DNA from 3 places in the Paludibacterium sp. B53371 genome. Region 1 is predicted to be linked to each of the others. Evidence: predicted binding sites of a transcription regulator. Region 1 holds the regulator's gene; each other region holds the start of a gene.
What was found. The regulator FNR, encoded in region 1, switches genes on or off when oxygen is low (the NO sensors DNR and NnrR bind a similar motif). The targets are predictions, from matches to a motif close to TTGATNNNNATCAA.
Positions count from the first base shown of each region.

Region 1 (10,301 bases):
CAGCGCGACATGGACTGGCTCGGCCTGTTGCTGCTGACCCTGGGCATTGGCGGGCTGCAATTCGTGCTGGACCGGGGGAATACCGAGGACTGGTTTTCCAGTCAGGCCATTGTGGCGGCCACCTTTGCCAGTGTGATCGGCATGGCCGGCTTTGGTTTGCGAGGCCTGCTCTCGCGCCAGAAGCCGCTGTTTGATCTGCATATTTTCCGCGACGGCAATTTTGCGGCCTCCAGCTTCGTGATCACCGCACTCGGGCTGGCCATGTATGGCGCCATGGTGATTCAGCCGATCATGCTGGAAGGCCTGTTCCATTACCCGACCCTGTCGACCGGGCTGGTCATGGCGCCACGCGGCATTGCCAGCATGATCAGCATGATGATGATCGGCCGGCTGGTGTCGAAAGTGGACGTCCGCTATCTGATCGGCACCGGCATCCTGATCGGCGCCTGTGGTACCTGGGTCTGCACGCACTACACGCTGGAGACCAGCACGGCCTGGTTTATCTGGCCGGTACTGCTGCAAGGTTTCGGGTTAGGGATGATCTGGGTGCCGCTGTCGACGCTGGCCCTGTCAACCTTGCCGGCGGCGCTGACCGCCGAGGCAGCAGGTCTGTTCAGCTTGTTGCGTACCATCGGCTCCTCGGTGGGGATTGCCGTGATCACTACCTTCTACACCCGGGACACGCAGGCTGCCTGGAATCATCTGGTTGGGTATTTCAATATCAATAATCCGGCACTGTGGTCTTATCTGAATCTGAGCGGGCGCACCGTGCTGGATGAGACCTCGGCCAGCATGCTGGCCAGCGAGCTGGACCGCCAGGCGCACATGGTGGCGATTGTCGATGTTTACTGGCTGATTACCTTCAGCTTCCTGCTGATGCTGCCGCTGGTGCTGATGCTGCGTCAGCGCAAGGGGGTGGTGCACAAGGTAGAGATCGTGGCGGATTGATCCGCCGCCGAGCGCCATGAAAAAAAGCGCCCGTGGGCGCTTTTTGGCTTACTTCACGTGCGGCGACAGGATGTGCAGCAGTTGGGCCAGAACCTTCGGGCTGGCTGCCACGATATCACCGGATTCGAACCATTCCTGCTCGCCCTTCATGTCGGTGACGATGCCACCGGCCTCCTGGATGATCAGGCTGCCGGCCGCGATATCCCACGGCTTGAGGTTGAACTCCCAGAAACCGTCCACCCGACCGCAGGCCACATTGCACAGGTCGATGGCGGCGGCACCTTCGCGACGTACGCCGGCGGTACGGCCGATCACGTCCTTGAGCATGCCGAGATAGGTGTCGATATAAGACTGATCCACCACCGGGAAGCCGGTGGAGATGACGCATTCATTGAGGTTGGTACGCTTGCCGACGCGGATGCGGCGGTCATTGAGGAAGGCGCCCACGCCACGCGAGGCGGTGAACAGGTCGTTGCGGTTCGGGTCGTAGACCACGCCCTGCTGAATCTGGCCCTTGTGCGCCAGCGCGATGGAAACCGCGTACTGGGTATGGCCGTGGATGAAGTTGGTGGTGCCGTCGATCGGGTCGATGATCCATTCGTATTCGGCTTGTCCCACACCCTTGGCGCCCGATTCTTCCGCCAGGATGGCGTGCTTCGGATAGGCCTCGAGAATGGTTTCAATGATGGTTTGTTCCGCGGCGCGATCGACCTCGGAAACGAAGTCGTTGTGCTTCTTGCGTTCGACACGGATGGTATCGACATTCATGGAAGCGCGTTGAATCACATTGCCTGCGCGGCGTGCGGCCTTGATGGCCACATTGAGCATCGGGTGCATGGACAGCCTCTAAACTGACAGGGACGGCTCGCGCATGGGCGGGCCGCCGACTGGTATCATCTGGGTTAAGGAACAGGAAAGGCGGCGCATGTGAAGGCCGCATTTCAAAATTATGTCCGCTATTTTAATGTGAAACGGTCAATGAATAAACCCGAAGTCCCTGATTTTTTGAGAAACATCCGAATTGTGCTGGCCAGACCGAGTCATCCGGGCAACATCGGCTCGGCGGCACGGGCCATGAAAACCATGGGTTTGTCGCAATTATGGCTGGTGTCACCGAAAGCTTTTCCCAGTGGTGAGGCCGATGCGCTGGCCTCGGGAGCGGTGGATCTGCTGCAGTCGGCGCAAGTGGTCGATACCCTGGCAGAGGCGCTGAATGGGGTGACGGTTGCCGCGGCGCTGACCAGTCGCCGTCGGGAGCTGACCACCCCGCTGGCCGTGCCGCGCGAGCTGACGCCCGAGCTTCTGGGGCGGGCACAGGCCGGCGAGCAGGTGGCCCTGGTGTTCGGTAACGAGACCTTCGGGCTGTCGATCGAAGAGGTCGAGCTGTGCAATCGCCTGGTGACCATTCCGGGCAATCCGGATTATTTTTCCCTCAATCTGGCCATGGCGGTGCAGGTGATGACCTACGAGCTGTTCAGCCACGTGGGTGTCGGCGTCGATTATCTCAAGCCGAGCGGCCTGGCCGCGACCGCTGACGAGGTGGAAGGCATGTGCGCCCATCTGGATCAGACCATGGCACATATCGGCTACTACGAGCGCCGCAATGGCGAACGGCTGATGCGCCGCATGCGCACCCTGTTCCATCGGGCCGGCGTTCTGCGCGAAGAGGTCGACATCCTGCGCGGCTTCTTCAAGCAGGTGATGCGTGCGGCTGACGGGCATGTTCCTCCCGACAAGTCCTGAGCTGCCCTGGCGCCAGCCTGCGGTGCGTGATCTGGCCTGTCTGCTGACCGGCCGCGCACCCTGGCTCACGCCAGACGACCTGCCCGATGCGCTGCTGCTGGGGGCCGACGGGATGAGGCGCCTGGCGATGCTGGACAACGATCCGGCGCCACTGCGCCGCTGGCTGGCGGCTCGTCCCGTCAGGCGGCTTGGCCACTATGCCGAGCAACTGCTGGCTTTCTGGTTTGACCATTCCCCCCATATCGAGCTGGTTGCGCACAATCTGGTGCTGCGCGACAAAGGGCTGACGCTGGGTGAGTTCGACTTCCTGCTGCGTATTGATGGCCAGCCCTGGCATCTGGAAACCTGCAGCAAATTCTATCTGCAGTGCGGGAAGGGGGCATCAGGCCTGGTGGGCCCCAGTCTGCGCGATGCCTGGCTGCTGAAACAGGACAAGCTGGCTCAGCAATTGAGGCTGAGTCGCCATGCGCTGGCCCGACAAGTCCTGCCGCCGGGGTTTGAGGCACCGCGCACCGGGGCACTGGTGCGTGGCTGCTTTTTTTACCGTCAGGCGCCTGACGAGGCGGCATTCGCGCCGGCAACCCAATGGCAAGGCTGGATGGCTGACTGCGAACAGCCCTGGCCCTGTCGCGACGCCTCCAGTCGCTGGCTGTGGCTGCCGCGCATGCGCTGGCTGTCGCCGGCGCTGGCCGCCAGCGGCGAGGTAGGGTCGGCACAGGCCCTGCGTGTGCAGATGACACAAGCCGAGGCGCCCCAAATGGTGGCGGAAATGGTGGCAGAGGAGGGGGGATGGCGCGAATTGCGGCGCGGCTTTGTTCTGCCGTCGCGCTGGCCGGATGCCGGGCGGCTGGTGCAGCTGCAGCAGCAAATGCCAACGGGCGCCTGCTGAGCGGCGCCCGTTGTCGGGACTGGCAAGTTACTCCGCGTTGTTGGAGTGGATGCAGCCGGCGATCAGTTGCTTGAGTTCTTCCGGTTTCACCAGCTGAATGTGCTTGTGATCGACGCTGATCCAGCCCTGTTGCTGGAACTTCGACAGCGTGCGGCTGACGGTTTCCAGTTTCAGGCCGAGGAAGCTGCCGATTTCCTCGCGGCTCATGCGCAGAATGAAGTCATTGGCGGCGAAGCCACGGATGGCCAGACGCTGGGACAGGTTGAGCAGGAACGCGGCCAGACGCTCTTCTGCCTTCATGTTGCCAAGAAGCAACATGACGTTCTGATCGCGGACAATCTCGCGGCTCATCAGGCGGAAGAAATGGTGCTGCAGGCTGGGGATGTCGCGACCAAGGCTCTCGATTCGATTGAACGGCAGTTCGCAGACTTCGCTGTCTTCCAGGGCGATGGCATCGCAGCCATGGATGTTGGAGGACACGCCATCCAGCCCCATCAGCTCGCCGGACATCAGGAAGCCCGTGACCTGCTCGCGGCCATCCTGGCTGGAGACGCAGGTCTTGAAGAAGCCGGTGCGCACGGCGAACAGCGACTTGAAGCCCTCACCGCTGCGGAACAGATACTCGCCCCGTTTGATGCGACGGCTCTGGCGGATGACGGCATCAAGCTGCGTCATCTCTTCGCGATTCAGTCCGACGGGCAGGCAGAGTTCGCGCAAGCTGCAGTTGGAGCAGGAGAGCTTGAGCGCATGCAATTGGATGGTGGTCTGGTCAGTCATGCCGTTTTTTGAGCAACCTTTAATTGAACCTTGACTCTTGTCAAAGCGGAATTCAAATGTTTTCCGCAAATTTACCAGCCCACCACCGGTTTTTCCATCAAATACCGACATGACCACCATCCATTCGTTTTCTCCGGAGCATTTCGAGTTCGATCGACAACTGATCGAACGGCTGGAAGGCTCCGGCCCGAGATACACCTCATACCCGACTGCAGACCGCTTTCATGCGGATTTCGGCGAGGCCGATTATCGTCATTGGCTCAAACAGCGTCGCATCGGGGCGAACAGTAAAGCTGTATCATTATATGCTCATTTACCATTTTGCAATACTGTTTGCTATTACTGTGCCTGTAACAAGATCATCACCAAGGACAAGAGCAAGGCAGATATCTACCTCGACTACCTGGAAAAAGAGGTAGAAATGGTGGCAAATGCCGTCGGTGAGCGAGAAAAAGTCATTCAGTTGCATTTTGGTGGCGGTACGCCGACCTTCTTGTCGGATGCGCAACTCGAACGACTGATGAATATCCTGCGCGGGCATTTCGACTTTTTGCCGGAAGGTGAATATTCCATCGAGATTGATCCGCGCAAGGTGGGGCGCGAGACGATCTTCAAACTGGCGTCATTCGGTTTCAACCGCATCAGTGTCGGGGTGCAGGATCTGGAACCGCGCGTGCAGGAGGCCGTCAACCGGGTGCAGAGCCTGGACGAGACACTGGAAGTGATTCAGGCGGCGCGCGAGGCAGGTTTCAAATCGGTCAGTATCGACCTGATCTACGGGCTGCCGTTTCAGACGCAAAGCTCCGTGGCGCGGACCATTGAGCAGGTCATCGCCATCAGTCCGGACCGCATTGCGCTATACAATTACGCCCACTTGCCAACGCTGTTCATGCCGCAACGGCGTATCGACGAAGCCGACCTGCCGTCGTCTTCAGTGAAATTGGATATTTTACAACACTCGGTGCGTCAACTGACCGAGGCGGGCTATGTGTTCATCGGCATGGATCACTTCGCCAAGCCCGATGATGACCTGGCGGTTGCCTTGCGTCAGGGGCGTCTGCAGCGCAATTTTCAGGGCTATTCCACCTACGCCGACTGCGACATGCTGGCCTTCGGGGTGTCCTCGATCGGCAAGGTGGGACCTTGCTATAGCCAGAACGAGAAAGAGCTGGATGCCTACTATGCGGCGCTGGACGCCGGCCGCCTGCCGGTGATGCGTGGACTGGTGCTGGACAGTGACGACATTCTGCGCCGCTCGATCATCCAGGCGCTGATGTGCCGTTTCTCTTTGTCGTTCGAGGCCATCGAGGAAATCTTCAATATCAATTTCGCCCATTACTTTGCGGAAGAGATCCCGAAGCTGCGCGAGATGCAGCAGATGGGCCTGCTGCATTTTGACGGCGACTTCCTGACCGTTGAACCGAAGGGGCGATTCCTGATCCGCAATGTGGCCATGCTGTTCGATCGCCATCTGCGCGAGCGCCAGACCAAGGCCCGTTACTCCAAGGTGATCTGAGCGGTGTCCCGTCTGCTTAACGGGGTACTGCTGGCCCTGGTGGCTGTCGCCTACGGCCTGTGGTTTGGCCTGCGACTCCTGGGCTGGCCGTTCGCCTGGCTGTGGCAGCAGCGACCACGCAGCAAATGAAAAAGCCGGCGGATGCCGGCTTTTTTTGCATGCATACGGCCATGGGCGTGTGTTACACCACCAGGCTTTCGATGCGGGCGATGATCATGTCGATGGCCGGGTCATTGCTGCCATGCGGCAGGATCACGTCGGCAAAGCGCTTGGTCGGCTCGATGAACTGGTTATGCATCGGTCGCACCGTCGACATGTACTGATCGATGACGTGCTGCATCGAGCGGGCACGTTCGACGATGTCGCGCTGCAGCCGGCGGATGAAACGCACATCCGGGTCGGTGTCGACAAAGATTTTCAGCGACATCATGTCGCGCAGCGCCGCATCGTACAGAGAGTAGAAGCCTTCGATCAGAATCACCGGTGCCGGCACGACGGTACGGGTTTCATGGCTGCGGGTGTGGATCGAGAAATCATAAATCGGCATGTCGATCGGCACGCCGTTGCGCAGGTCATCGATGTGCGACATCAGCAGCGGCCAGTCGAAGGCATGCGGATGGTCGTAGTTGGTCAGCAGCCGCTGCTCGAAGGTCAGCGCACTCTGATCACGATAGTAGTTGTCCTGGATGATGACCGCTGCCTTGTCGGTGCCGATGGTTTCGACCAGTTGGCGAGTTACGGTGGTCTTGCCGCTGCCGCTGCCGCCGGCGATGCCGATGATGAAAGGTGTGGTCATGATGTGCTGTCGGAAAAGGCCGATATTTTAATGAAAAGGTAATCAGCGCGCCAGTGCTGTTTCTGCCTCGGCCTCGCGAATCCATTGCTGCATGGCCGGCAGAGACAGCATGTGTTCGGCGTACTGTTCGGCCAGACCGGTCAAGACATAATCATAGCTGACGAAGCGGGTGACGACCGGCGCAAAGAAGGCATCCGCCAGGGTGAAGTGGCCGAACAGGAAGGGGCCATCGGCTTCATGTTGCTGGCGCAGACTTTGCCAGATCTCGAGCACGCGGTGGATGTCGCGTTGCAGTTCCGCGGTCAGCGGCGGGGTGGCGTGGCGCCCGCAAATATCAAACGGCATTGCCTGACGCAGTGTGGGGAAGCCGCTGTGCATCTCGGCCACCACCGAGCGTGCCTGAGCCCGTTCGGCACTGCCTTGTGGCCACAGGCGGGCATGAGGAAAGCACTCCGCCAGGTATTCGCAAATGGCCAGTGAGTCGCCGATCCGCAAGTTGCGGTCGTACAACAGCGGGACCTTGCCGGCCGGGTTGAATACCCGGATTTGTTCTGCTGCGTCGGCCGCTCGCAAATCTATCTTCTGCTCTTCGAAGGGCTCGTCGAGCATCTTCAGTACCAGCCAGGGGCGCAGGGACCAGGAAGACAGGTTTTTGTTGCCGATCAGCAAAGTAAACATGAGCCACTCCGGGAATGGGGGTGATTCATCTTACAACGCGGCAGAAGTGCATGGGATGGTTAGATTGCTCATGACAAAAAAATACCACCGTCCTGTGGTGCAAGACGGTGGTGCGGGGCGGGAGGGGCTCAGGCGCCGACTTCGTCGATCCAGGCCTGCTGAATGGCCTCCAGCACCTTTTCGCCGCCACGGCCGTGGTCGTCGTCAAACCCCGGCAGGGAGACGACCCAGTTGTGCAGGTCAGTGAAGCGGATATGACGCGGGTCGGTATCCGGCATGCTGTCCGCCAGCTCGGCGGCAATATCGTAAATGTCGCTCCATTTCATGATCGGCCTCCTCAGTGGTTCTCGCGTGCGTGGTTGATGGTGTAGCGCGGAATTTCGACGGTCAGGTCGTCCTGACCGATCACCGCCTGGCAGGACAGGCGCGACGTGGCTTCCAGTCCCCAGGCACGATCCAGCAGGTCGTCTTCCAGCTCGTCCGAAGGCGGCAGGGAGTTGAAGCCCTCGCGGACGACCACATGACAGGTGGTGCAGGCGCAGGACATCTCGCAGGCGTGTTCGATTTCGATGCCGTTTTTCAGCAAGACCTCACACAGACTGCTGCCGCTTTCGGCATCTTCGATTACCGCGCCTTCCGGGCACAGTTCGTTATGGGGCAAAACAATGATTCTGGGCATGGGATCTCACAATTCGCCAATTTTCTGGCCCTTGAGCGCGCGCTGGATGTTGCGATCCATGCGTCGCGCGGCAAAGGTCTCGGTGATCTGGTTCAGCAGACCGACCGCTTCGTTGATGTCGCGGGTCTCGTTGCCGGCGCAGGCCTGCTGGCAGGCGGCAATGGCCGACTCGATGGCCTGACGCTCGCTCTCCTGCAACAGGTCGCCATCGGCCAGGATGGCCGCCTGCGTGGCTTCGACCAGCCCCTGGGCATTGACCTGGGCCTCGCGCAGCTTGCGGGCCTCGATGTCTTCACGTACGTGCTGCAGTGAATCGCTGAGCATGCGGCTGATATCGTCGTCATTGAGCCCATAGGAGGGTTTGACCTCAATGCTGGCCGCCACGCCGGAAGTCTGTTCGCGCGCCGAGACCGACAGCAGGCCGTCGGCATCCACCTGGAAGGTGATGCGGATGCGGGCGGCTCCGGCCACCATCGGCGGAATGCCGCGCAGCGTGAAGCGTGCCAGCGAGCGACAGTCGGCCACCAGCTCGCGTTCCCCCTGCAGTACATGGATGGACATGGCGGTCTGGCCATCCTTGAATGTGGTGAACTCCTGGGCACGCGCCACCGGGATGGTGCTGTTGCGCGGAATGATCTTCTCGGTCAGGCCGCCCATGGTTTCGATGCCCAGCGACAGGGGAATCACGTCCAGCAACAACCAGTCATCTTCCTGCTTGTTGCCGGCCAGCAGATTGGCCTGAATCGCCGCGCCCAGCGCCACGACCTTGTCCGGGTCGAGGTTGTTGAGCGGCGCCTGGCCAAAGAATTCGGCGACTGCCTGCTGGATCTGCGGCATGCGGGTAGCGCCCCCTACCATGACCACACCCTGCACCTCGTCGATGCCGATACCGGCATCGCGCAGCGCCTTTCTGACCGGCAGCAGGGTTTTTTGCACCAGATTGCGGCAGATGTCACGCAAGGTATCGCGTGCCAGTGTCAGCTCGACCTGTTGTCCGTCTTGCAGCTCCGCCGACAGACGGGTTTCGGTATGTTCGGACAAGGCTTCCTTGGCCTGGCGCGCTGCGCTGTGCAATGTGCGGGCGTCGGAAGGGGACAGGCCGGAGAGTTGGGCCTCTTCCAGGGCCCAGCAATAGATCCGGTGGTCGAAATCATCGCCGCCCAGCGCCGAGTCGCCACTGGTGGCCAGCACTTCGAACACCCCCTTGCTCAGTCGCAGGACCGAGACGTCGAAGGTGCCGCCGCCGAGGTCGTAGACCACGTAGACCCCTTCCGAACCATTGTCCAGGCCGTAAGCGATGGCGGCCGCAGTCGGCTCGTTCAGCAGGCGCAGCACATTGATACCTGCCAGCTGTGCCGCATCCTTGGTGGCCTGACGCTGGGCATCGTCGAAATAGGCGGGCACGGTGATGACCGCGCCGAGCAGATCGCCCGTGATGCTGGCTTCGGCGCGGGCTTTCAGCGCGCGCAGGATTTCCGCCGAGACTTCCACCGGGCTCTTGATCCCGGCGCGGGTCTGCAACTGGGCCATGCCCGGTGCATCGACAAAGCGGTAGGGCAGGTCATTCAGGTCGCCGATATCGGCCAGACCACGGCCCATGAGCCGCTTGACCGAGGCAATGGTATTGACCGGATCCTGGCTGATGGCCTGCATGGCACCGTGGCCGACGGTGACTTGCCCGTCCTGGTCGAGGTAACGGACCACCGAGGGCAGCAGCGTGTTGCCTTCATCATCGGGCAGCACGGTGGCTGTGCCGCTGCGCACGATGGCAACCAGCGAGTTGGTGGTGCCCAGATCGATGCCGATCGCATTGCGATGCTGATGTGGGGCGGCGGACAAGCCGGGTTCGGCGATTTGCAAAAGGGCCATGGCAAACGATCAGTAAGGGGTGAGGGGGTCAGGACAGCGCCTGTTCGAGGGCGTCATCGACTTCCTGACCAAGTTTTTCCAGAAAACGCCACTTGCGTACCAGCAGTGCAGCCTGGTCGTCGTCGCGTTCGATATCCAGTGTGTGAACCAGTTGCTGCTCCAGCTGGCGGGTTTCGTCCCGCAGCTCGGCCGCCAGACGGTCCAGGGTGGCGCTGTCGCGGGCACGGCGGGCATCCTCGATGGTTTCGCGCCAGGTCATCTGCTGCATCAGAAACGCACCGGGCATGCTGGTATTGGTTTCTTCCTGCGTGTCGGTGCCGGCCAGCGTGAGCAGGTAGCGAGCCCGGGCCAGCGGGGACTTCAGGGTGCGGTAGGCTTCATTGACGCGGGTGGCCATCATCAGGGC
Region 1 is NZ_CP069163.1:598,475-608,775, forward strand. It holds gene JNO51_RS02880 (DHA2 family efflux MFS transporter permease subunit) at 1-948, shown strand, start outside; gene JNO51_RS02885 (inositol monophosphatase family protein) at 997-1,785, opposite strand; gene JNO51_RS02890 (RNA methyltransferase) at 1,927-2,691, shown strand; gene JNO51_RS02895 (DUF1853 family protein) at 2,669-3,580, shown strand; gene fnr (fumarate/nitrate reduction transcriptional regulator Fnr) at 3,608-4,357, opposite strand; gene hemN (oxygen-independent coproporphyrinogen III oxidase) at 4,467-5,873, shown strand; gene JNO51_RS17445 (hypothetical protein) at 5,877-6,002, shown strand; gene udk (uridine kinase) at 6,055-6,669, opposite strand; gene JNO51_RS02915 (glutathione S-transferase family protein) at 6,712-7,347, opposite strand; gene iscX (Fe-S cluster assembly protein IscX) at 7,476-7,673, opposite strand; gene fdx (ISC system 2Fe-2S type ferredoxin) at 7,685-8,026, opposite strand; gene hscA (Fe-S protein assembly chaperone HscA) at 8,033-9,895, opposite strand; gene hscB (Fe-S protein assembly co-chaperone HscB) at 9,924-10,301, opposite strand, start outside.

Region 2 (10,301 bases), 1.7 Mb from region 1:
TGCCTTGTTTCCATGGAATCATGGGGAAACCGTGCGCTCTCGATAGCCGTGCGGATCAAAACATAACGAGAAGGACGAACGATGCAAGCAAGCAAACTGACTGTTGTTACCCTGTCCGTGATGGCAGCGCTGGCGCTGGCCGCCTGCGGCAAGAAGGAAGATGCGTCCGCACCGGCCGCCGCTTCCGGCGCCGCGGCAGACAGTGGCGCCGCCGTGGTCAAGCTGGGTTTTGTTGCCCCGCTGACCGGGCCGCAGGCGCATTATGGTGCCGAGTACAAGAATGGCGTGACCCTGGCGATCGAAGACGCCAACGCCACCCATCCGACCCTGGGCGGCAAGCCGGTCAAGTTCGAACTGGAAGTGATGGATGACCAGGCCGATCCGAAGACCGCTACCGAAGTGGCCCAGAAGCTGATCGACGAGAAGGTCAGCGGTGTGATCGGTCACTTCAACTCGGGTACCTCGATTCCGGCTTCCAAGCTCTACTCCGACGCCGGTATTCCCCAGATCGCCATGGCGACCGCTCCGGCCTTTACGGCGCAAGGCTTCAAGACCACCTTCCGTTCCATGACCTCGGATACCCAGCAGGGCAGCGTGATGGGCGAGTATGTGGTGAAGAAGCTGGGTGCCAAGAACATCGCCATCATCGATGACCGTACCGCCTATGGCCAGGGTCTGGCCGATCAGTTCGCCAAGGCCGTGGAAGGCGCCGGCGGCAAGGTGGTCAAGCGTGAATACACCACCGACAAGTCGACCGACTTTGCGGCGATCCTGACCTCGCTCAAGGGCCTGCATCCGGACATCATCTACTACGGTGGCGCCGATGCGCAGTCGGCCCCGATGGCCAAGCAGATGAAGCGCCTGGGCATCACCACGCCGCTGGTTTCCGGCGAAATGACCAAGACCCCGGACTTCCTCAAGGTTGCCGGTGCCGAAGCCGAGGGCACGCTGGCCTCGCTGGCCGGTCTGCCGCTGGAGCAGATGCCCAAGGGCAAGGATTATGCGACCCGCTACAAGGCTCGCTTCAACGAAGAAGTCGCCACTTACTCGCCGTACGGCTATGACGCGACCCGCGTGATGATTGCCGCCATGCAAAAGGCTGATTCGTCCGATCCGGCCAAGTACCTGCCGGTACTGGCGTCCATCGATTACACCGATGCCGTGACTACCCCGCACCTGGGGTACGACAGCAAGGGTGACCTGAAGATCGGTGGCATCACCGTCTACAAGGTGGTGGGGGGCAAGTGGACCGTGCTGGAAAGCGTGGGCGGGGCAGCCGCTTCCGCTGCGCAGTAATCTGTCCTGATGTCAGCCAAGGCCCGGCGTGTCAACGCCGGGCCGTTTTTGTTTTCAAGCCGGGACGGGCCAGTCGACCTGGCGGAAGTGTGGGGTGATGGCCAGCAGGCGAGTGCCTGTCGGGCCGGTTTCGATCAGCCGGCTTTCCTGCTCAGCACAGCGTACCTCAGCCTGAAACCCCTGTGCTGGTGACAGCAGTTGCAAGAGTTGCGTGATGACCTGCTCAGCCTGCGGTACCTCGGTTTCAAAGACGCCCCACAAGATCTGGTGATGCCACAATGTGACTTTCCAACGCGTCATCGTGTCGCCTCCCATTGCTCAAGCCATTGCTGAAAGACCTTGCGCGACTGCGGCACGACGGCCTGGCCCAAACGTTGTGCCTGCTGGCGCAGTGTTTCGGGTGCGATGCCGGCATGCGCCAATTCGGCGGTATGGCCGATTAGCCAGCGTTCCAGTTTGTTCGGGTCGACTTCAAGATGGCATTGCAGGGCCAGCGCGTGGCGCTCGATGGCAAAGGCCTGAAAGGGGCATTGTTCGCTGTAGGCCAGATGCTGTGCCGAGTCGGGAATGGCAAACTGTTCTCCATGCCAGTGCAGTACCGGTAGGTGATCCAGCGGAGCGAGCACGGAGTCGCGCCCGGCTTCGGTCAGCATGAGCGGGGCATAACCGATTTCCTGGCGCGCCATCGGGCTGACCCTGGCGCCCAGCGCGCAGGCCATCAACTGAGCCCCCAGACAGACACCCAGGACGGGGCGGCGTGCTGTCAGTTGTGTCCGGATCAAGTCCAGCTCTGCGCTCAGGAAGGGGTATCGGGTCACCTGGCTGGCGCTGATCGGGCCACCCAAGACGATCAGCAGGTCTTCCTCTCCGGGCAAGACCGCCGGCAGAAGGTCTGTGCCGGCCTCCCGTTTTTCGATCCGGTAGCCGACCTGGTGCAATAGCGGTGTCCACAGGCCCGCATCTTCAAAAGCGACATGCTGGATGAGCCAGGCGGTTTTAGACATGGAGGTTCTCCTTGTCGTGTTCGGGCCAGTAATGACTGTCGGGAATGGTGCGGGCGCCGAAGATGGCCTGGCCGACGCGAACCACCGTGGCCCCTTCTTCGATTGCCAGTTCGTAATCACCGGACATGCCCATGGACAGATGCTCAAGCGACATACCCGCCGGCGCCTGCTCGCGCAACTGGTCTCGCAATAGGCGCAAGCGGCGGAAACACTGGCGGACCGCCTGGGTTTCGCTGGACAGCATGGCCAGGGTCATTAGCCCGGTGACTTGCAGGCTGTGAAACGGTCGCAGCGCCTGGAGAAAACTTGCCACCTGGTCCGGCGGCAGGCCGTATTTGCTGTCTTCGCCCGAGGTGTTGACCTGAACCATGACAGGGAGGCCCCGGCCGACCTGTTGCAGGCGGCGATCCAATTCTTCCGCCAGGCGCAGGCTATCCAGCGCCTGAAATTCGCTCGCAAATTGTACGGCGTGGCGCACTTTGTTGGTCTGCAGGTGGCCGATCAGAATCCAGCGCAAATCTTGCAGCTCGCTCAGTGTCTGCGCCTTGCCGTGGGCTTCTTGCACTTTGTTTTCACCCAACTCAAGGCAGCCAGCCTGGTGGGCGGCGCGGAGTCGTTCAAGATCGACGGTTTTGCTTACCGGCAGCAGTCGGACGCTGTCTGTTGCCCGCCCGACGCGCAGGCAGGCCTGTGCCATGCAGTGTCGGACCTGTTGCAGATTGTGGGTAATGTCATCGGCGTTACGCGCCAGGGGATAAATGGGCATCGGTGCCTCCTTGCCATGGATTTCCTATAGGCTATGTCAGCACTGGCCCGCTAAAAACATCCAGTTATAATAAAAAACATGGTCCAGAAGGAGTGCTGATGTTTCGTTCCTGGTCGTTGTCCCTGGTGCTGAACCGCCAGGATGCCCCCTCTCTGCACTTGCAATTGGTGCAGGCTTTGACCGAGGCCATCCTGTCGGGCCGTTTGCCGCCCGGTATGGTGTTGCCCGGTAGTCGCGAGCTGGCGGCACACTTGAGGGTCAACCGCAAGACGGTGGTGCTGGCTTTGGATGAACTGATCGCTCAGGGGTGGCTGCGTACCCAGCCAAGACGTGGCACCTTTGTGGCCGAATCCCTGCCCATGCCCCCCGTGCTGACGGCGTCGCCTGCCGCGGCGAGCGGTGAGGCGGCTTATGCCTTGCAAGGGGGCGAGGAGGGGGAGGGGGCCAGCCTGTTGGCCCGGGTGCCGGATGGGGCGCCGGATACCCGGCTGATTCCATTTGATGTCCTGGGACGCGCGTTTCGCAAGGCGCTGATTCACAGCGCTCGCAGTAACCGTCTGGCCTATGATGATCCACGCGGGTCATTGCCGCTGCGCGAGGCATTGGCGCAGATGCTTCGCATGGAGCGCGGGCTGGCCGTTGATGCCGACAATCTCTGTCTGGTGCGCGGCAGCCAGATGGGGATTTTCATCGCGGCACGGCTGCTGTTGGCACCGGGTGATTGCGTGGTCATGGAGCAATTAAGCTATCCGCCAGCCCGGCAGGCTTTTTTGTCTGCCGGTGCGCGCATTTTGCCGCTGGCCATGGATGAGGCCGGTGCCGACCCTGTCGCATTGGCGGCGCTGTGCCTGCGTGAGCGAGTGCGGGTGGTGTATCTGACGCCGCAGCACCAGTATCCGACGACTGTCTGTCTGTCGGCGGAGCGGCGCATGGCGATTCTGGCGCTGGCGGCTCGGTATGGCTTTGCCGTGATCGAGGATGACTATGATCACGAATTCCACTTTGCCCATCACCCAGTCATGCCCATGGCGGCCGTGGATGGTTTGCGTCATGTGTTTTACATCGGTTCTCTCTCCAAGGTGCTGGCACCTGGTCTGCGCATCGGTTATATCGTGGCGCCCGCAGCGGTCATCCGTCGCTGTGCCGGACAGGTATTGCAGATCGATCGCCAGGGTAATGCCGTCACCGAGCTGGCCGTGGCCGCCCTGATGGCCAACGGCGAGTTGAAGCGCCATGTGCGGCGGGTCACGCGCATCTATGCCGAACGACGGCGTCGGCTGCTGGCATTGCTGCGTTCTGATCGAGGTTTGTGGGACTACACCATGCCAGCAGGTGGGCTGGCGATCTGGCTTCGGCTAGCCGATGGCAGTCCTGCGGCACGGCGCTTGCAGCAAGCCGAAGTGGGAGATCTGCCCTGTGTGACGGCCAGTCAGTGTGCGGTCGTTCCCGGCTCGACTGTCTCGGCCGGCTTGCGGCTGGGCTTCGGGCATCTGGATGAAGAGGAAATGCAGCGATGCCTGGACAGGTTGCGTACCGTGCTGACCGGCTGAGACGTCGCCGCCTTGTTGCTGTCGGATTTCTTTGTAGACGACCGGTCTAATTGAGCGTAGCATGGCGCCATTCTTTGGTATCAAGACGACCAGTCCACTCAGGAGTTCGTATGCAGAATTTTGACTATTACAATCCCACCCGCATTGTCTTTGGCCGTGACACTATCGGCCGTCTGGCCGAGCTGGTGCCGGCTGGTGCCCGTGTGCTGGTGCTCTATGGCGGCAGCAGTGCCGAAAAGACCGGCACGCTGGCGCAGGTGCGCGAGGCCCTGGCCGGCCACGTGGTGCAGGAGTTCGGCGGCATTGAGCCAAATCCGCATTTTGAGACCCTGATGCGTGCCGTTGACCTGATCAAGACGCAGCAACTGGATTTTCTGCTGGCGGTGGGCGGTGGCTCGGTGATTGATGGCAGTAAATTTGTGGCCGCCGCCGCCCTGTTTGAGGGCGATGCGCTGGACATTCTGAAGCAGCGCGGCGGCAATATCCGCCAGGCCCTGCCTCTGGGGACGGTCCTGACCCTGGCGGCTACCGGTTCGGAAATGAATAGCGGCGGGGTCGTGACCCATGCCGCCACGCACGCCAAGCTGCCGTTCCGCAATCCGCTGCTGTTTCCGCGTTTTTCGATTCTGGATCCGCAAAAGACCTTCACCGTACCGGAACGGCAAGTGGCCAACGGGGTGGTGGATGCCTTCGTGCATGTTGCCGAACAGTATTTGACCGTACCGGGGCAGGCGCTGGCACAGGATCGCTTTGCCGAGGGGCTGTTGCAGTCGCTGATCGAACTGGGGCCGCAAGTACAGGCCAACCCGCTGGACTACGAGGTGCGTGCCAATCTGATGTGGGTCGCCACGCTGGCACTGAACGGCATCGTGGGGGCCGGCGTGACCCATGACTGGTCGACGCACATGATCGGCCATGAGCTGACCGCGCTTTTTGAGATCGATCATGCCCGCACCCTGGCGCTGGTGTTGCCGGCCAGTCTGTCGCTGCGCCGGGACAGCAAGCGAGCCAAGTTGCTGCAGTATGCCGAGCGAGTCTGGCAGCTGCACGAGGGCCCGGAGGCGCAGCGTATCGAACAGGCTATCGCGCTGACGCGCGATTTCTTCGAGCGCATGGGCTTGCCGACGCGCCTGTCCGACTATGGTCTGGGTGAGGAGGCGATCGAGCAGGTGGTCAGCCAGCTGCAGGCCCACGGCATGACCCGGCTGGGTGAGGGCGGTCATGTCACGCCGGATTTGGCGCGTCAGATCCTGCAGGCGGCCCGCGTATGAAGCCCGCCCTGATTCTGCATCACTATGCCGCTTCCCCCTACTCGGAAAAAATCCGTCTGATGCTGGGGCAGCGTCAGCTGCCATGGTTGTCGGTGGCGATGCCGCCAGTGTTGCCCAAGCCGGACCTGATGCAGCTGACACATGGCTACCGGCGCGCGCCGGTGCTGCAGATCGGTGCCGATATCTATTGTGATTCAGCACTGATCGCCGACGAAATTGAGCGTCGTTTCCCCCAGTCTGCGCAGCCGACGCCGCATGGTCGCGCCCTGGCCGAAGTGTTGAGCCACTGGGTGGATATCGAGTTGTTCTGGCTGACTGTGCGTCTGGTCATGGGGCGGCACGCCGAGCAGATTCCGCAGTTCATGCTGGATGATCGCGCGGCGATGCACCGGCAATATGATTTCTCGCGCCAGACCCTGGTGGCCGACCTGCCGCAGGTGACGGCACAGCTGCGCCCGATGCTGGCCTGGCTGGATGCGCTGCTGACCGGACAGTCTTTCTTTGCCGGCGCGCTGCCGTCCGGCGGCGATTTTGGCGTCTACCATCCGCTGTGGTTCCTGAATAATATCGGTGCGCTGAACGAGCTGGCACCGCAGGATGGTCCTTTGCTGGCCTGGTTCGGCCGCATGACGGCGTTCGGTCATGGCGAGCATGCCGAACTCTCCGCTGCGGAGGCGATTCATCTGGCGTGGTCGGCACAGCCGGAGAAGGCCGGGGGTGTTTCCGAACCAGGCTGGCAGGTCGGGATGCCGGTGTCGGTGATGCCGGAAGGCTATCCGCTGGAGGCCGTCCATGGGGCGCTGTGCGGATTGACGGCACAGCGCATCTCCCTGGCGGTGGAGACCCCCGCCGGCGGACATTTGCACCTGCACTTTCCGCGGCTCGGTTATCAACTGACGCAGGCTGACTAGGCAAGCAGCCCGCCTTGCCTTTCCGGCGTGGCGGGCTGAGGTGGCCACGGGGCGGCCGCAGGTCCTGCGGCTTTACTTCGGTCCGGTCTGTTTGGATTTGCGGATCAGAATGCCGGCACAGCCGACGACAACGATGGTGGCAAACACGATGGTCACCAGGCTGAGAAGGCCGACATCGTCCGAAAGAAGTTGCTGAATCAGTGCCATGGTCCGCTCCTGTTGGTTTAACGGTCGTTATCCGAATGACATTATTTCTGAATCTAAATTAACCATTGTGCTGGTATGGTTTTTTGATGCAGATCAACGGTGCGGCGGGTGGAAAAACAAAACCCCACACGGCCTGCTGGCGGTGTGGGGCTGGCGACGGAGCGTGCCGGAGGGTCAGTCTTCTTCCGGGACGTTCAGCGCATTATTGCTGTAACCGGCGTCGACATAGGTGATCTCGCCGGTGATGCCGGAGGCGAGGTCGGACAGCAGGAAGGCGGCGGCATTGCCGACTTCTTCCGTCGTGACGTTGCGGCGCAGCGAGGACTGGCCGGCGACATGGTTCAGCAGCTTGGAGAAGTCCTTGATGCCCGAGGCCGCCAGCGTCTTGATCGGACCGGCGGAGATCCCGTTGACACGGATGCCGTCACGACCGAGTGCGCTGGCCATGAAGCGGACGCCGGCCTCCAGGCTGGCCTTGGCCAGACCCATCACGTTGTAGTTGGGGATGGCACGGATGGCACCCAGATACGACAGCGTCAGCAGGGCAGACTTGCGTCCCTGCATCATCGGGCGCGCGGCCTTGGCCAGTGCCGGGAAGCTGTAGGACGACACGTCGTGGGCAATCTGGAAGGCTTCGCGCGACAGCGAGTCGAGGAAGTCGCCGTTGAGCGCTTCGCGCGGTGCGAAGGCAATGGCATGTACCAGCCCGTCCAGCCCGTCCCAGTCCTTGCCCAGATCGACGAACAGCTGTTCGATTTCGGCATCGTTCTGCACGTCGCAGCGATAGACCAGCTTGCTGCCGAATTCGGCAGCCATTTCGCGCACGCGGTCTTCCAGCTTGTCAACGACATAGGTGAAGGCAAGTTCCGCACCCTCGCGATGACAGGCCTGGGCGATGCCGTAGGCGATGGATCGGTTGGAGATCATGCCGGTGATCAGAATTTTTTTTCCTTGCAGGAAACCCATCGTCAGTCCTTCTAACTAAACATAGCCTGCCATTATACCCAAGCCGGGCAGAAAACGCAGACCATAATTGTAGGACAAAAAATTGGCCATGCCGGTTTGTGTCAACCCTGCTCAGACCAGGGTTGCCGCGCGCTGGCTGGCTTGCTAACATCCCGAGATCAAGCTTAATAAATAGAGAGCAACCATGAGCGACCTGATTCAGCATGTGACCGACAACTCCTTTGAACAAGATGTCCTGAAAGCCGACGTACCGGTACTGGTCGACTACTGGGCTGAATGGTGTGGTCCGTGCAAGATGATCGCGCCGATCCTCGAAGACGTGGCCAAGGAGTATCAGGGCCGCCTGAAGGTGGTCAAGCTCAACATCGACCAGAACGAGCAGACCCCGCCGAAATTCGGCATCCGCGGCATTCCGACCCTGATGATCTTCAAGGACGGCAATGTGGTGGCCACCAAGGTCGGCGCACTGGCCAAAGGCCAGCTGACGGCTTTTGTTGACAGCCACATTTAAAGTGTTTATTCTCGACTGAATTCTTAAGCGGGCGGCGGAAGTCGCCCGTGTCGTATCTGCTGTCCACACCTCTTGAAGAACAAACATCCCTCTCGCCAATCGTACTCGAGTCGAAACCGGCTGCTATGCATTTATCTGACCTGAAACACCTTCCTGTTACCCAGCTCGTCGAAATGGCTATTGCCAATGAGATCGACGGTGCCAACCGGTTGCGCAAGCAAGATCTGATCTTCGCGCTTTTGAAAAACCAGGCCAAAAAGGGCGAAAGCATTTATGGCGAGGGGACGCTGGAGGTACTGCCGGACGGATTCGGTTTCCTGCGCAGCCCTGACACCTCGTATCTGGCCGGCCCCGATGACATTTATGTCAGCCCGAGTCAGATTCGCCGTTTCAATCTGCATACCGGCGATTCGATCGAAGGCGAGATCCGCACGCCGAAAGATGGCGAACGCTACTTCGCCCTGGTGAAGGTTGACAAGGTCAACCACGATGCCCCGGAAAACTCCAAGCACAAGATCCTGTTCGAAAACCTGACGCCGCTGTTCCCGACCGAGCCGCTGCATCTGGAACGTGATATTCGTGCCGAAGAAAACTTCACCGGCCGCATCATTGATCTGATCGCCCCGATCGGCAAGGGTCAGCGCGGTCTGCTGGTGGCGCCGCCCAAGTCCGGCAAGACCGTGATGCTGCAACATATTGCGCATGCCATCACGGCCAATCACCCCGAAGTCGAACTGATCGTGCTGCTGATCGACGAACGTCCGGAAGAAGTGACCGAAATGCAACGCTCGGTGCGTGGCGAAGTGGTCTCCTCCACCTTCGACGAACCCGCCACCCGTCACGTGCAAGTGGCCGAAATGGTCATCGAAAAGGCCAAACGCCTGGTCGAGCACAAGAAGGACGTGGTCATCCTGCTGGACTCCATCACCCGTCTGGCGCGTGCCTACAACACCGTGGTGCCGGCTTCCGGCAAGGTGCTGACCGGCGGTGTCGACGCCAATGCCCTGCAGCGTCCGAAGCGCTTCTTCGGTGCGGCGCGCAATATCGAAGAGGGTGGTTCGCTGACCATCATTGCCACGGCCCTGATCGATACCGGCTCGCGCATGGATGACGTGATCTACGAAGAATTCAAGGGTACCGGCAACATGGAAATCCACCTCGACCGCCGGATGGCGGAAAAACGGATTTTCCCGGCGCTCAACATCAACCGTTCGGGTACTCGCCGCGAAGAGCTGCTGATTCCGCAGGAAAAGCTGCAACGCATCTGGGTGCTGCGCAAGCTGCTCTACCCGATGGATGATCTGGACGCGATGGAGTTTCTGCAGGACAAGATCCGCGCCACCAAATCCAACTCTGCCTTCTTCGACTCGATGCGTCGCTGAGGCAGGAAAACATCATTGTCAACGCCAGGTCGCTACCTGGCGTTTTTTCATCCCGCTGTCACCGCTGTCAGACGAATAAGAAAATGGATATTGCATCTCGCTTGAATTTAATGGAGTGGATCTCCGCCATTGGTACGGTCGCTTTTGCCTTTTCCGGCTATCTGGTCGGGGTGAAAAAGCGTCTTGATCTGCTCGGCATCCTGATTGTGGCCCTGCTGACTGGTATCGGCGGCGGGATTATTCGCGATGTTCTGGTTCACCGGGTGCCGGTGGTGTTCTACGATTACACCAACGTGGTGATCATTTCGATCACCCTGCTACTGTCGTGGATGACCGGGCTGCACAAACGCGAGAGCCAGACCTTCTATCGTGCCTTCATCGTGGCCGACTCGCTCGGGCTGGTCGCCTTCAGCATTACCGGCGCGCAAGTTGGCCTG
Region 2 is NZ_CP069163.1:2,305,452-2,315,752, reverse strand. It holds gene JNO51_RS11125 (branched-chain amino acid ABC transporter substrate-binding protein) at 82-1,296, shown strand; gene JNO51_RS11120 (hypothetical protein) at 1,351-1,596, opposite strand; gene JNO51_RS11115 (glutamine amidotransferase) at 1,593-2,300, opposite strand; gene JNO51_RS11110 (YggS family pyridoxal phosphate-dependent enzyme) at 2,293-3,066, opposite strand; gene JNO51_RS11105 (PLP-dependent aminotransferase family protein) at 3,165-4,616, shown strand; gene JNO51_RS11100 (iron-containing alcohol dehydrogenase) at 4,727-5,887, shown strand; gene JNO51_RS11095 (glutathione S-transferase family protein) at 5,884-6,798, shown strand; gene JNO51_RS11090 (DUF3149 domain-containing protein) at 6,871-7,005, opposite strand; gene fabI (enoyl-ACP reductase FabI) at 7,180-7,971, opposite strand; gene trxA (thioredoxin TrxA) at 8,156-8,482, shown strand; gene rho (transcription termination factor Rho) at 8,608-9,864, shown strand; gene JNO51_RS11070 (trimeric intracellular cation channel family protein) at 9,948-10,301, shown strand, end outside.
Region 2: the regulator FNR is predicted to act here: its motif matches at 7,089-7,102, upstream of JNO51_RS11090 (DUF3149 domain-containing protein).

Region 3 (10,301 bases), 920 kb from region 1:
TGCGCCGAACGCCCGGTCACCCGGCAGCGGAAGTGGGCGATGCCCTTGTGGGCAACGACCGGCTGCATCCGGGTCGGCTCGCCGATGATGCAACCGGACACAGGTATACCACGGGCAAGCAGATCGGCGATCAGCCGCGGCACCCCCAGGCACCCGACCTCTTCATCATACGAGAGCGCCAGACCGATCTGCTGCTGCAGTCGCCCTTCGGCATGCGCCGCCAGTACCGAAGGCAACCACGCCAGTACGCAGGCAATGAACCCCTTCATGTCGGCGGCACCGCGCCCGTACAGACGACCATCGCGCTCGCTGAGCACGAAGGGGTCGCTCGACCAGCTTTGCCCATCCACCGGCACGACATCGCTGTGACCGGACAAAATGAGCGCAGGCTGAGCGACCGGGCCGACCAGGGCAAAAAGATTGGCCTTGCTGCCATCATCGTTATAAGTCAGCTGGCTGGAGATGCCGAGCCCGGCCAGATGCTGCCGCACCCATTCGATCAGGCTCAGATTGGAATGGCGACTGGTGGTATCAAAGGCCACCAGCGTGGCGAGCAGGGATTCCGGTTCGTTGGACATGTCATTTTCCTGAAGGCAGTCTGGAACGCAGCGTAAGTCAGATTCCGATACCGACATCATACTTCGCTGAACATGAAATGGTAGACCCGGCAAAACGGAAAAAGATCGTGACACTTCAAGCCCGAGTGGCTATACTCTGCCTCTCTATGGCGGGTCTCCCCGCATTGCATCGTGGTTCACCTGGTCAGGTCCGGAAGGAAGCAGCCAAAATCACATCGTGCAAGTGCCGGGGGTCAGGCTCGCCACCCCTCCCCTCTCCCTATCATGCAAATTCATGTCATGCACGTATGTCATTGCGACATTGGCATAAAATCCCATTGTTCTCAACCATAAGATTCAGCTAACATTACGCAAAATTACTTACGCCAAGGCTTTACTATTTTTTTACAAAGTTTTGGGATACCCAATTTAGATATTTTGCTACTGTTAGATTGTCGGTCATGCCGAACAACTATTAGACAGCCGATTTCGCATTGCCAATGAGAGGACATCAAAAATGAAACTATTCGAAAAGATCACCAACCCGCGTGAAATCCGTCGCAAACTCGGCCTGAACCAACAAGAGTTCTGGAGCCGTATCGGCGTCACCCAATCCGGTGGCTCGCGCTATGAAAGCGGCCGCAACATGCCGAAGCCGGTGCGCGAACTGCTGCGCCTGGTGCATGTTGAACAGATTGACCTGTCGAAGGTTCGTCGCGAAGACTTCGAAATCGTGGAATATCTGAAAGAAACCCACCCGGACCTGTACAAGAGCCTGCGCAAGGCCGTACGTGCCAAGATGGAAACCCAGGAAGGCGGCGCAGAAGCGCTGCTGGGCTAAGCAGGCACGCCAGTCAGACAGACAGACAAAGGGCGGAAGCGCATGGCGCTTCCGCCCTTTTTCATGACCGACCGGTCACCCATTACTCGCCGTTATAGCGCACCAGCAGCACCGGCACATCGCAGGTCTTGAGCAGACCCTCGGCCACGCTGCCCATCAGCAGATGCATCACCCCGGTCCAGCCGTGGGTCCCCATGACCACCAGATCGGCCCCCCAGCTATTGGCATCCTCTTGCAACACCGAGGCAATCTTGTCGCCCCAGCTTTCCAGAATTTTGCACTCCGGCTTCACGCCCAGCGACTCGGCCTTTTCATGCGCCTGACGCAGCACCTGCTCGCCGGCCTCCTTGACCGATTTCTGCAATTCGGAGGCGTCGAGGAACTCGGTCCCTCCCCAGCCAAACTGCGCCAGGTCCACCACGTGCACCATACGCACCTGTGCGCCACACTCGCTGGCCAGCTTGCAGGCCTCTGTCAGCGCCAGATTCGAGGTTTCACTATCGTCTACCGGCACAAATATCCGTTGGTACATGATGCCCCTCCTTCATTGGGGAATGTGTCCCCTGTCAGTACCAGTCTAGCAAAGCGGGTTGCCAAACGGTTGATGCAGATTAAAACAGTCCATTAGACTGACGGCTTGCTACCGAGAGATGCCCATGGCCCGAATTCAGATCAGTTTACCCGACCCCGTGCTCTTCGAAACCCTGCTCGAAGTTCGCATCGGCGACATCAATTATGGCAATCACATGGCCAATGATGCAATTTTAAGATATGCACATGAAGCGCGACTGCGATTCCTGCAGTCGCTCGGCTATAGCGAACTGGACGTCGCCGGCAGTGGGATCATCATGGCAGACGCAGCCATCAGCTATAAGGCCGAGGTCTTTCATGGCAACCGCCTGCGCCTGAAGCTGGGCATTACTGATGTCAGCCACCATGGCTTTGACATGATTTACCAAGCTGTCGATGACAACTCAGGCAAAGAAGTGGCAAGATTGAAAACAGGTATCGTATTTTTCGATTACGCCCACAGAAAAATAGCGCCGATTCCGCCAGCTTTTCTGGCGAGACTGCCGCAGCTAGCAGGAGGAACACCCGCATGAGACCCTACCGCGTCAACTCCCCACAGGCGATGGCCCGCTTCATCGCCATGTTCATGATCACCGATGGTGAAATGGACGAGCGTGAACTCGATGCGCTGGAAAAGATCATGACCTACGACCTGCTCGGCCTGAGCCGCAAGCAGTTCACCCAGGTGCTGGTCGACTATTGCGATGATATCTCCGACGAGGCCGAGCAAGACGGCACCATCCATCTGATCGACCGCCAGCGCATCGACACACTGCTGGAAGAAGTCACCGACCGCAGCAAGCGTCTGCTGACTTGCGCCCTGGCCATGGACGTGGCCAAGGCGGATGGCGACATCAGCCCGCCGGAAATGGCCCTGCTGCGCTACCTGATGCAACGCTGGGACATCACCCTGAGCGACATCGAGGCCGCCATCATCAGAAAACCGCGGTCAGCCGGCAGCCAGCAACCGCAAAATGCCCTGGACTGAAGACTGCGCGGACTTTCTTGCCGCGCTGCAACGCGAAGGCAAGAGTCGCCATACCGTCGGCGCCTACCGGCGCGACCTGCACACCCTGACCGAGCTGGCCGGCGACAAGCCGGCCGGGCAGCTGAGCGTCAGCGACATCCGTCACTACATTGTCCGGCTACATGCCGGCGGTCTGTCCGGCCGCAGCATCGGTCGCATGCTCTCCGCCTGGCGCGGCCTGTTTGGCTGGCTGATCGGGCAGCAACGAGCCAGCCACAACCCCTGCCAGGGACTGCGCCCGCCGAAAGAAGGCAAACGACTGCCCCATGCCCTGGCCGTCGATGCCACGGCAGCACTGCTGGATGGGGTCACGCCGGACACCCCGCTGGCGCTGCGCGACAAAGCCATGTTTGAACTGATGTACTCTTCGGGATTGCGACTGGCCGAGCTGGCCGGACTGGACCTGGAAGATATCGACTTCGAGCAGTCGCTGGCACGCGTCACCGGCAAAGGCAACAAGACCCGCATCGTGCCGGTCGGCAGCGTGGCCAGGGCCGCCCTGCAGGACTGGCTGGGTCAGCGTCAGGCCGAACCGGGGGAAAGTGCCCTGTTCACCGGCCAGAGCGGCCGGCGGCTCGGTGCACGCCAGATCGAAAAGCGACTTGCCGAGTGGAGTCTCAAGAGCGGCGCCACACAGCACGTCCATCCGCACATGCTGCGTCATTCCTTTGCATCGCACCTGCTGCAATCCTCCGGGGACTTGCGCGCCGTACAGGAACTGCTCGGCCACGCCAACCTGTCGACCACCCAGATCTATACCAGCCTGGACTACCAGCATCTTGCCCAGGTCTACGATGCCGCTCACCCCAGGGCGCGCAAGCCGAAGACCTCAGACGACTGAGGTGGCGGCCGCGCAGCGTGCCAGCAAACGTTGCAACGCCATCAGCACGGTCTGCCCGCGCACCTCATCGCGATCGCCATCGAAATGGCAGACGAAAGCTTCATCACCATCCGGCCCTGCCAGGCCAAACCACACGGTACCGACCGGCTTGTCTGCCGAGCCGCCTCCGGGGCCGGCCACACCGGACACCGCCACCGCCCAGTCGGCTTTGGCCGCCCGGCAGGCCCCGCGCGCCATCTGGCGCACCGTCGCCTCACTGACCGCACCGTGGCACCGCAAGGTGTCGCCGTCCACGCCCAGCAATTGCTGTTTGGCTTCATTGCTATACGTCACAAACCCAAAACCGAACCAGGCCGAAGAACCGGGCACGGCCGTCAGCGCCCCGCTGATCAGCCCGCCGGTGCAGGACTCTGCCGTCGCCACGCATTGCGCGCGCGCCTGAAGTTGCAGCCCCAGACGCTGCGCCAAGGCCGCGGCCTGCTCAAACCAGTCTGCTGCACCATGCTGCATCGCCCTGCTCCTCTTGATGCCGTCCTTAACCGCGACGTTGCTGAAAATGCCGGATCAGTCCCTGCGTGGAACAATCATGGTGCGGATCGGCATCGCCGCCATCGAGCTGAGGCAGAATCACCCGGGCAAGTTGCTTGCCGTACTCCACCCCCCACTGATCGAAGGAGTTGATCCCCCAGATCACCCCCTGCACAAACACCTTGTGCTCATACATCGCCATCAGCATCCCCAGGGTATAGGGCGTGAGCTGATCAAGGGCGATGGTATTGGACGGCTGATTGCCCGGAAATAATTTCTGCGGCATCAGCATGTCGATCACATCGCCCGGCAGATCACCGATTTCCGCCAGGACCTCCGCTTCCGTCTTGCCATGCATCAGCGCCTGAGTCTGAGCCAGACAGTTGGCCACCAGCACCCGATGCTGCTGGTCACAGCCATCATGGCTGTTCATCGGCACGATGAAATCGCACGGCACCAGCCGGGTCCCCTGATGCAGCAACTGGAAGAAGGCATGCTGGCTGTTGACCCCCTCCTCACCCCAGATCACCGGGCCGGTATCGAAGTCCAGCCGCTCGCCATAGCGGCCGACCCGCTTGCCGTTGGACTCCATGTCCAGTTGCTGGATATGCGCCGGCAAACGGCGCAGGCCATGGTCATAGGGCATGATGGCATGGGTATGCGCACGGTAGAACGTGTTGTACCAGATCCCGAGCAAAGCCAGGATGACCGGGATATTGCGCACGAAGGGAGCTTCGAAGAAATGCCGGTCCATCGCATGACCACCGGCCAGAAACTCACTGAAACGCTCGAAGCCGACCGACAGCATCACCGGCAGACCGATGGCCGACCAGACGGAGAAACGCCCGCCGACCCAGTCCCAGAATTCGAACATATGCTGCGCATCAATACCGAACTGTGTGACGGCCTCGCGGTTGCTGGACACCGCCACAAAATGCTGTGCCACTGCGGCCTCGCCCAGATGACCGACCAGCCAGCGACGCGCCGCCTGGGCGTTGAGCAGGGTTTCCGGCGTGGTAAACGACTTGGACGCCACGATGAACAGCGTCGACTGCGGATCAAGCGGTTTGAGCGTGCGGGCAATATGCTGACCGTCGACATTGGAAACATAGTGAATGCGCAGCGTCTCGCTGGCATAAGGCGCCAGCGCCTCGGTCACCACCAGGGGGCCGAGATCCGAGCCACCGATCCCCAGATTGACGACATCGGTGATGGCCTTGCCGGTGGCACCGCGCCACTGGCCGCCACGGACACGCTCGCTGAAGTCCCGCATGCGCTGCAGCACGGCATGCAGTGGCGCCACCACATCCTTCCCGTCAACCTCGAGCCGGGCATCCCGAGGCAGACGCAGCGCCGTATGCAGCACGGCGCGGTCCTCGCTGACATTGATGCGCTCGCCGCTGCGCATACGCGCCATCCAGCCCGACAGCTCGGCCGCATCGGTCAGGTCGATCAGCAGTTCGAGCGTGCGTTCGGTAATGCGGTTTTTGGAGTAGTCGAGCAACAGGCCGTCCAGCTCGATGGAGAAACGTTCAAAACGGTGAGCATCGGCCTCGAACAGCTGGCGCATATGCATGTGGCGCGTGGCACGCTGATGCTGGTGCAGGCGCGCCCAGGCGGCAGAGGCATTGATATCGTTCTGGCGAAAAACAGGCATGCAGGGATTCCGGCGCACGCCCGCACCGTCGGCACGGGCGTGCCAGTAGCTTACAGTTTGATGAAATTGTCGCGGTAGTAACGCATTTCCTCGATCGATTCGAGAATGTCGGCCAGCGCCTCGTGCTTGCCCTTCTTGACCACGCCGCGGGCCAATTCAGGCTTCCAGCGCTTGCAGAGTTCCTTCAGGGTAGACACATCCAGATTGCGGTAGTGGAAGTGGGCCTCCAGCGCCGGCATCCAGCGTGCCATGAACCGGCGATCCTGGCAGATCGAGTTGCCACACATCGGCGACGTGCGCGCCGGCGTGTACTGCTGCAGGAAAGCCAGCATTTGCGCTTCGGCCTCGCCCTCGCTCAGCGTCGATGCGCGCACGCGGTCAATCAGGCCGGAACGGCCATGCGTGGACTTGTTCCAGTCATCCATGCCGTCGAGCACGCTGTCCGGCTGATGCACGGCGAACACCGGCGATTCGGCGACAATATTCAACTGGCTGTCGGTAATCACGACAGCCAGTTCGATAATCCGGTCGGTATCCGGGTTCAGGCCCGTCATTTCCATGTCGAGCCAGATGAGGTTGTTCTGATCTTGTGCCATACTTACTCGTCTTTGCTAGTATCCGGTCATTTTCCGCTATTGCCGCCTATCCGGCAAACCTCAAAGAAAAGATATCTGATGGCTGCCGTCTTTACCAAGGTGTTTATCGCTGTTGTTCTGCTGACGTTTTTCCTGCGATTGTGGCTGGCCCTGCGTCACAGTCGCCACATCCTGGCCCATCGCGACAGCGTCCCTCAGGCCTTTGCCGCCGACATGCCGCTGGAGGAACATCAGCGCGCCGCGGATTACACACGCGCCAAAATCCGCCTGAACATCTTCTCCGGCAGCCTCGATCTGTTGCTGACCCTGATGCTGACCCTTGGTGGCGGCTTCAATCTGCTGTGGTCGCTGGCCGGACTCCTCAGCCAGCACCCCATCTGGCAAGGTACGGCCTTCATCGCCATCAGCCTGATGCTGACCAGCCTGATTTCCCTGCCGCTGTCGCTCTACGCCACCTTCGTCATCGAAGCACGCTTCGGTTTCAACAAAATGACCCTGGGTCTGTTCCTGCTGGACGGCCTCAAGGGTGTGCTGGTCGGCGCCATCGTCGGCCTGCCGCTGATCGCACTGGCCATCTGGCTGATGATGGCGGCAGGACAGAACTGGTGGCTCTGGCTCTGGTTAGTCTGGATGACCTTCAGCCTGTCCTTGCTGGTCATCTACCCCAGCGTGATCGCTCCGCTGTTCAACCGCTTCTCCCCCCTTGCGGACGAGGCGCTCAAGCAGCGTATCGAACAACTGCTGCAACGCACCGGCTTTCGCAGCCAGGGGGTATTCGTCATGGACGGCTCGCGCCGCTCCAGCCATGGCAATGCCTACTTCACCGGTTTTGGCAGCGCCAAACGCATCGTGTTTTTCGACACCCTGATCGAACAGCTCAGCCCAGCCGAAATCGAGGCCGTACTGGCCCATGAACTGGGCCACTTCAAACTGCGCCACGTCATCAAGCGCATCACCACCACCTTCCTGCTCTCCCTGGTCTCCCTGTGGCTGCTGGGACAACTGGTCGATGCCGCCTGGTTCTATCAGGGACTGGGACTGGCCAGCCAGGGACCGGCTCAGGCCCTGCTGCTGTTTTTCATGGTGCTGCCGGTCTTTACCTTCCCGCTGACCCCGCTGATGAACCGCATGTCGCGCCGCCACGAATACCAGGCGGACGACTTCGCGGCCAGCCAGACCGATGCCCGCGACCTGATCAGTGCACTGGTAAAGATGTATCGTGACAATGCATCGACCCTGACCCCCGATCCGCTGCATTCCGCCTTTTACGACTCGCACCCCCCGGCGGCACTGCGTATCGCCCACCTGAAAGGAGAGCACGCATGAACCTGGCCACCCTGCAATGCACCCCGCACACCGTGCGCGAGCGCCCTGCGGCCAGCGAGCTGCCGGCCCTGATGGCTCAGTTGCCCGGCTGGCAAATCGAGGGGCAGACACTCAGCAAGACTTACCATTTTGCCGACTACCACCACACCATGGCCTTTGTGAACGCGCTGGCATGGATTGCCCACCAGCAGGACCATCACCCCGACCTGTCGGTGCACTACAACCGGGTACATGTGACCTGGAACACCCATGATGCCAACGGACTGACCATGAACGACTTCATTTGCGCCGCCCGCTGCCAGGCCCTGCAGGCGGAGACCGCATGAGCGACACCCTGAACGGACAAATCATCCGCAGCCATGGCCGACGTTTCGTCGTCGAGGCCGGCGGCCAGGAATACGACTGCACCACCCGCGGCAAACGAGTGGATTTTGCCTGCGGCGACCGGGTACACATCCTGGTACAGAACCGTGAACAGGCCGTGATCGAAAGCGCCGAAGAGCGCCGCAGCCTGCTCTACCGTCAGGATGACTGGCGCACCAAGATCATTGCCGCCAACGTCACCCGCATCCTGTTCGTGACCGCTGCCGTCCCGACGCCGAGCGAAGACCTGCTCAACCGCTGCCTGATTGCCGCCGAGGCCGCCGACATTGAGCCGGTGATTGTCGTCAACAAGGCTGACCTGCCCGAAAGTACAGCCTATCTGACGGCACTGGCGCCCTATCAGGCGCTGGGTTACCCCTTGGTCACCCTGTCGGCCAAGCAGGATGTCAGCCTGCTGCTCCCCTGGCTGCAAGGCCAGACCAGCGTCATGGTCGGCCAGTCCGGCATGGGCAAATCCACGCTGACCAATGCGCTGCTGCCTGCCGCACGGGCACGGACGGCGGAAATTTCCGAAGCACTGGATTCCGGCCGCCACACCACCACACATGCCACGCTCTATCACCTTGACGCACAAAGCCATTTGATCGATTCCCCCGGACTACAGGAATTCGGCCTGAAACATCTGCAGGCCACCGAGCTGATCCATTACTTCCCGGAAATGCGCCCCCTGATCGGTCAATGCAGATTTCATAATTGCAGCCATCGGGCCGAACCCGGCTGTGCCATCAAGCAGGCGGCTGAAAATGGCGGCATCCGCCCGTATCGATTGGCTTTGTTGCAACGCCTGATCAACGAACTGGATTAACAAAGCTTTACAATCTACCTTAAAGTCATAAATTTCGAAGTAGAACGACCCATTTACAATTTTTTACCCTCCTGTATTCTTGGTCACAGAAGAAGAAAGACGCATTCGGCAGGATCGCTGTTAATCTTTGGAGGATAGAAATCATGACAAAACGAATTGCACTGGTCACCGGCGGCATGGGTGGCATCGGCACGTCCATCTGCAAGGCGCTCGGACAGGCCGGTCACATTGTGGTGACCACCTACAGCAAGCCGGGCAAGGAGGCCGCCTGGCTGGCCGACATGAAAGAAGCCGGCATCGAGGCGCATGCCTACCAGTGCGACGTGACGGATGCCGATCTGTGCAGCCGCATGGTCGATCAGGTGCACGAGGAGATCGGCCCGATCAGCATCCTGGTCAACAATGCCGGCATCACCCGCGACGGCACCTTCCGCAAGATGACCTTCGACGACTGGCATGCCGTCCTGCGCACCAATCTGGATTCAGTATTCAACATGACCCGGCCGGTGATCGAAACCATGATCGAGTGCAACTGGGGTCGCGTCATCAATGTCTCGTCGATCAATGGCCAGAAGGGCCAGTTCGGCCAGACCAACTATTCCGCAGCCAAGGCCGGCATGCATGGTTTCACCATGGCCCTGGCACAGGAAGTGGCCCGCAAGGGCATCACGGTCAACACCATCTCGCCGGGCTATATCGCCACTGACATGGTGATGGCCATTCCGGAAGATGTCCGCGAGAAGATTGTGGCGCAGATTCCGGTCGGCCGACTGGGCAAGCCGGAAGAAATCGCCGCCCTGGTGACCTTCCTCGCCTCCGACATCGCCGGCTTCATCACCGGCGCCAATGTGGCGATCAACGGCGGGCAACACACCAAGTAAGGACATCCCCAAAAAAACCGGCGGACTGCCTGTCCGCCGGTTTTTTTGCCTCAATCCTCCTCATTCGCGCCGCCCGGGTCCGGCATCCAGCACCCTCGACACGCGCGAGCCCAGACGCATCAGCCGCTCCAGCGTCTGCGGCGACAGCTTCTGCACATCGTCAAACCAGCTACAGAACAAATCGAGCAGATCATACAAGGCGCGCAGCCTGGCCTGATCCTGCCGCTCTGCCCCATCCTGCGCCGACTGGCGCAGCGCCTCCCCGAGAAACTCGAGTGTCGGCAGCAG
Region 3 is NZ_CP069163.1:1,518,928-1,529,228, reverse strand. It holds gene argE (acetylornithine deacetylase) at 1-578, opposite strand, end outside; RNA gene ffs (signal recognition particle sRNA small type) at 727-825, shown strand; gene JNO51_RS07275 (DNA-binding transcriptional regulator) at 1,075-1,398, shown strand; gene JNO51_RS07270 (universal stress protein) at 1,481-1,930, opposite strand; gene JNO51_RS07265 (thioesterase family protein) at 2,055-2,501, shown strand; gene JNO51_RS07260 (TerB family tellurite resistance protein) at 2,498-2,956, shown strand; gene xerC (tyrosine recombinase XerC) at 2,943-3,836, shown strand; gene JNO51_RS07250 (CinA family protein) at 3,825-4,346, opposite strand; gene pgi (glucose-6-phosphate isomerase) at 4,372-6,021, opposite strand; gene orn (oligoribonuclease) at 6,072-6,617, opposite strand; gene JNO51_RS07235 (M48 family metallopeptidase) at 6,696-7,943, shown strand; gene JNO51_RS07230 (4a-hydroxytetrahydrobiopterin dehydratase) at 7,940-8,269, shown strand; gene rsgA (ribosome small subunit-dependent GTPase A) at 8,266-9,132, shown strand; gene phbB (acetoacetyl-CoA reductase) at 9,276-10,013, shown strand; gene JNO51_RS07215 (GbsR/MarR family transcriptional regulator) at 10,074-10,301, opposite strand, start outside.
Region 3: the regulator FNR is predicted to act here: its motif matches at 2,000-2,013, upstream of JNO51_RS07270 (universal stress protein).